Regions from separate parts of the Enterobacter sp. K510 genome, predicted to be linked through region 2. Evidence: predicted binding sites of a transcription regulator. Region 2 holds the regulator's gene; the other holds the start of a gene.
What was found. The regulator CRP, encoded in region 2, controls carbon source genes, mostly activating them, when cyclic AMP is high. The targets are predictions, from matches to a motif close to ATGTGANNNNNNTCACAT.

Region 1: a site for CRP is predicted at 1,054-1,071, ahead of ACQUTD_RS02935 (CidA/LrgA family protein). Genes of this name have one in related genera too.

What each region holds. Positions count from the first base shown of each region.
Region 1 is NZ_JBNRLQ010000002.1:89,911-92,110, forward strand. Features, by position in the region: gene ACQUTD_RS02930 (CidB/LrgB family autolysis modulator) at 1-610, opposite strand, end outside; gene ACQUTD_RS02935 (CidA/LrgA family protein) at 607-1,005, opposite strand; gene dusC (tRNA dihydrouridine(16) synthase DusC) at 1,223-2,161, shown strand; gene yohP (small membrane protein YohP) at 2,191-2,200, opposite strand, start outside.
Region 2 is NZ_JBNRLQ010000005.1:364,407-366,606, reverse strand. Features, by position in the region: gene ACQUTD_RS11435 (phosphoribulokinase) at 1-275, shown strand, start outside; gene ACQUTD_RS11430 (OsmC family protein) at 399-803, opposite strand; gene crp (cAMP-activated global transcriptional regulator CRP) at 1,109-1,741, shown strand; gene ACQUTD_RS11420 (YccS/YhfK family putative transporter) at 1,795-2,200, shown strand, end outside.

The DNA of each region.
Region 1 (2,200 bases), on a different contig from region 2:
TGAACGCGCCCTCCTGATAATCCAGCTCCGCGCAGCGGGCAGTGCCCAGCGCGTGCGAGGCGGTACCCATCGCCAGGCCGCGCGATGCTTTGGTGCGAATACGCATCACATTAAGCAGGGTATGGCCGAACACCGCGCCCAGAATACCAACAAAAATCACGCACATGGCGCTGATGGCGGGAATACCGCCGAGGCTGCCGCCTACCGCCATGGCAATAGGCGTGGTCACGGATTTGGGCAGGATGGAGGCGGCGATTTCCGGCGTTGCCCCCATCAGCAGCGCGATAGACGTGCCGGTGATCATCGCCACCAGGCTGCCGACAAAACAGATGGTGATGATGGATTTCCAGCGGGCGCGGATCTGATGCAGCTGTTCGTATAAGGGATAGGCCAGCGCCACCACCGCCGGTTGCAGCAGATCGTTGAGAATTTTACTGCCCTGAAAGTAGCGCTCATAAGGAATGCCGGTCAGCAGCAGAAAAGGGATGATCACCACCATGGAAACCAGCAGCGGGTTCAGTAACGGGATACGAAAACGGGTCGCCAGCTTGCGCGCCGCGAAGAAGACCGCCAGCGTCAGCGGCAAAGACCACCAGATCGAAGCCATCATTGTTTCTGCTCCTTTTCACCGACGATTTTGCGTTCGCCGTGCACAATGTGCGAGCTCCAGCTGACCACCAGAAATACCACCAGCGTACTGACGGCGCAGGAGACCACTACCGGCCCGAACTGGGCGATCAGCACGTCATAATATTGCATCACGCCGACGCCAATAGGCACGAACAGCAGCGCCATATAACGGATCAGCACATAGCAGCCGGGGTTCACCCATTTTGCCGGCAGAATTTGCAGCGCCAGCAGCAGGAACATGATCAGCATACCAATAATGCTGCCCGGAATGGTGATCGGCAGCAGTGAGGCGATAAAGATACCCGCGTACAGACAGGCATAAATCAGGACAAACGCACGCAGATATTGCCAGACAACAATGAGTGATTTATTCATGGTGACTACCCTTGACGAGATGCATTCATCATACAATTAAAATCTGAAATGTGCTACCGATCACAACATGCAGCCGAGCATAACAAAGAATCCTGAGATTAACGTTATGCATTCACACAAGATTAGGCGTAAAACCGCCCGCCCTCCGGCGGCTGGCCTCTTTCCTCCCTGCCACAGAGACGCTACCATACGCGCCTCTTAATTATTGGGTACTGTTATGCGTGTATTACTGGCTCCGATGGAAGGCGTGCTTGATTCGCTGGTGCGTGAGCTGCTGACCAGCGTGAACGATTACGACCACTGCATCACCGAATTTTTGCGCGTGGTCGATCAGCTGCTGCCGGTAAAATCCTTCTATAAAATCTGCCCGGAATTACAGCATCAAAGCCGTACCCCCAGCGGCACGCCGGTGCGCGTGCAGTTACTGGGACAATATCCGCAATGGCTGGCTGAAAACGCCGCCCGCGCCGTCGAGCTGGGCTCCTGGGGCGTCGATCTCAACTGCGGCTGCCCATCGCGACTGGTCAACGGCAGCGGCGGCGGGGCCACCTTACTGAAAGATCCCGACCTCATTTACCGGGGCGCAAAAGCGATGCGCGAAGCGGTGCCTGCGCATCTGCCGGTGACGGTAAAAATCCGTCTCGGCTGGGATTCCGGCGATAAACAGTTTGAAATCGCCGATGCCGTGCAGCAGGCAGGGGCCAGCGAGCTGGTGGTGCATGGCCGTACCAAAGAAGACGGCTACAAAGCCGAGCGCATCAACTGGGCGGCGATTGGCGAGATCCGCAAACGCCTGACCATTCCGGTGGTGGCCAACGGTGAGATCTGGGACTGGCAAAGCGCGCAGGATTGCATGGCGGCAACGGGCTGCGATGCGGTGATGATTGGCCGCGGGGCGCTCAATGTGCCGAACTTAAGCCGGGTGGTGAAATACAACGCGCCGCGCATGCCGTGGCCGGAAGTGGTGCAACTGTTGCAGCGCTACAGCCAGCTTGAAAAGCAGGGCGACACCGGGCTGTATCACGTGGCGCGTATCAAGCAGTGGTTAGGGTATTTACGCAAAGAATATGCTGAAGCCACCGCGCTCTTTGAACAGGTGCGCATCCTGAAACATTCGGCCGCCATTGCGGCGGCGATAGATTCGGTAGCTTTATAAATGACTTGCCCCCGTAACGGGGGCAATTTTCAGAAAATC
Region 2 (2,200 bases):
CCCGCACGCACATTAACTTCCAGCGCGTGCCGACCGTGGATACTTCCAACCCCTTCGCCGCGAAAGCGATCCCGTCGCTGGACGAAAGCTTTGTGGTGATCCATTTCCGTAATCTGGAAGGCATCGATTTTCCCTGGCTGCTGGCGATGTTGCAGGGCTCATTCATTTCCCACATCAATACATTAGTGGTGCCGGGCGGAAAAATGGGGCTGGCGATGGAGCTGATCATGCTGCCGCTGGTGCAGCGGCTGATGGAAGGCAAGAAAATCGAGTGATTTTTGTGTGCCGGATGGCGGCGTGAACGCCTTATCCGGCCTACAGATTAAGCTTTTGTAGGTCGGATAAGCGTAGCGCCATCCGGCAGGGTTAGCGCAGCGCCACCCGACGCGCACCAAAAATCACCCCTCAATCACCTCAAACGAATGGGTGATATTGGCGGCTTTTTCCAGCATCAGCGCCACCGAGCAATACTTCTCTGCCGACAGATCCACCGCGCGGGAGACCGCCGCTTCTTTCAGCGCTTTGCCGGTGACGATAAAGTGCAGATTGATGTGCGTGAACAGGCGCGGCGCCTCTTCACGGCGCTCGGAGGTCAGTTTGACTTCGCAATCCGTCACATCGTGACGCCCTTTTTGCAGAATGGATACCACGTCAATGGCGCTGCATCCCCCGGCGGCCATCAGCACCATCTCCATCGGGCTTGGCGCTTTATCGCCTGAGTTGCCGTCCATCAGGATCTGGTGGCCTGAAGCGGACTCGCCCATGAACGTTAAACCTTCTACCCATTTGACTCTTGCTTGCATTTTATTCGCTCCGGCGCGGTAAATTTCCCTTCAGATTACGCGCACATAACAATTCTCGCAACGGAAGGCGACCTGCATCATGCTGAAGCGAGACACCAGGAGACACACAGCAAAAGCTATGCTAAAACATTCTGGCTGCTACAGTGATACATTGACGTTGCACATGTATGCAGACGACATCAAACATTAAAGGCTGGATTTTCGAACGGCCACTTCCCGGGAACAGGGAAGCATATGATTGCAACCCCAGAGGCAGAGTGTTCATCCTGGCTCTGGAGCCAGCTTATAACAGAGGATAACCGCGCATGGTGCTTGGCAAACCGCAAACAGACCCGACTCTCGAATGGTTCTTGTCTCATTGCCATATTCATAAGTACCCGTCGAAGAGCACGCTGATTCACCAGGGTGAAAAAGCGGAAACGTTGTATTACATCGTTAAAGGCTCAGTGGCAGTGCTCATCAAGGATGAAGAAGGTAAAGAGATGATCCTCTCTTACCTCAACCAGGGAGATTTTATCGGTGAACTGGGCCTGTTTGAAGAAGGTCAGGAGCGCAGTGCCTGGGTACGTGCTAAAACCGCTTGTGAAGTGGCAGAAATCTCGTATAAAAAATTCCGTCAGCTTATCCAGGTGAACCCGGATATTCTGATGCGCCTGTCTTCCCAGATGGCGCGCCGCCTGCAGGTGACGTCCGAGAAAGTGGGTAACCTCGCCTTCCTCGACGTGACTGGCCGCATCGCGCAGACGCTGCTGAACCTGGCCAAACAGCCGGACGCCATGACCCATCCGGACGGTATGCAGATTAAAATCACCCGTCAGGAAATCGGCCAGATCGTTGGCTGCTCCCGTGAAACCGTCGGCCGCATCCTGAAGATGCTGGAAGATCAAAACCTGATCTCTGCGCACGGTAAAACCATTGTGGTTTACGGAACCCGCTAAGCCCCTCAAACGGCGTATTGCATCTGCGAGACGCCGTTTTTGTTTGCATTCTCATGTGGCGCAGGCTGATCTATCACCCGGAAATTAACTACGCCCTGCGACAAACGCTGGTGTTGTGTCTCCCTGTGGCCATCGGCCTCGCCTTCGGGCACCTGCAACAGGGGCTGCTGTTTTCACTCGTTCCTGCCTGCTGCAACATTGCCGGGCTCGATACCCCCCATAAACGCTTTTTCAAACGCCTGATCGTGGGCGGCTCGCTGTTTGCGGGCTGTAGCCTGGCGGTGCAGCTACTGCTGGCGGAGAATATCGCCCTGCCGCTGATCCTCGGCGGGCTGGCGCTGCTGCTTGGCGTCACGGCGGAGATCAGCGCCCTGCACGCGCGCCTGCTGCCGGCGTCTTTGATCGCCGCCATCTTTACCTTAAGCCTTGCCGGAAATATGCCGGTATGGGAGCCGCTGC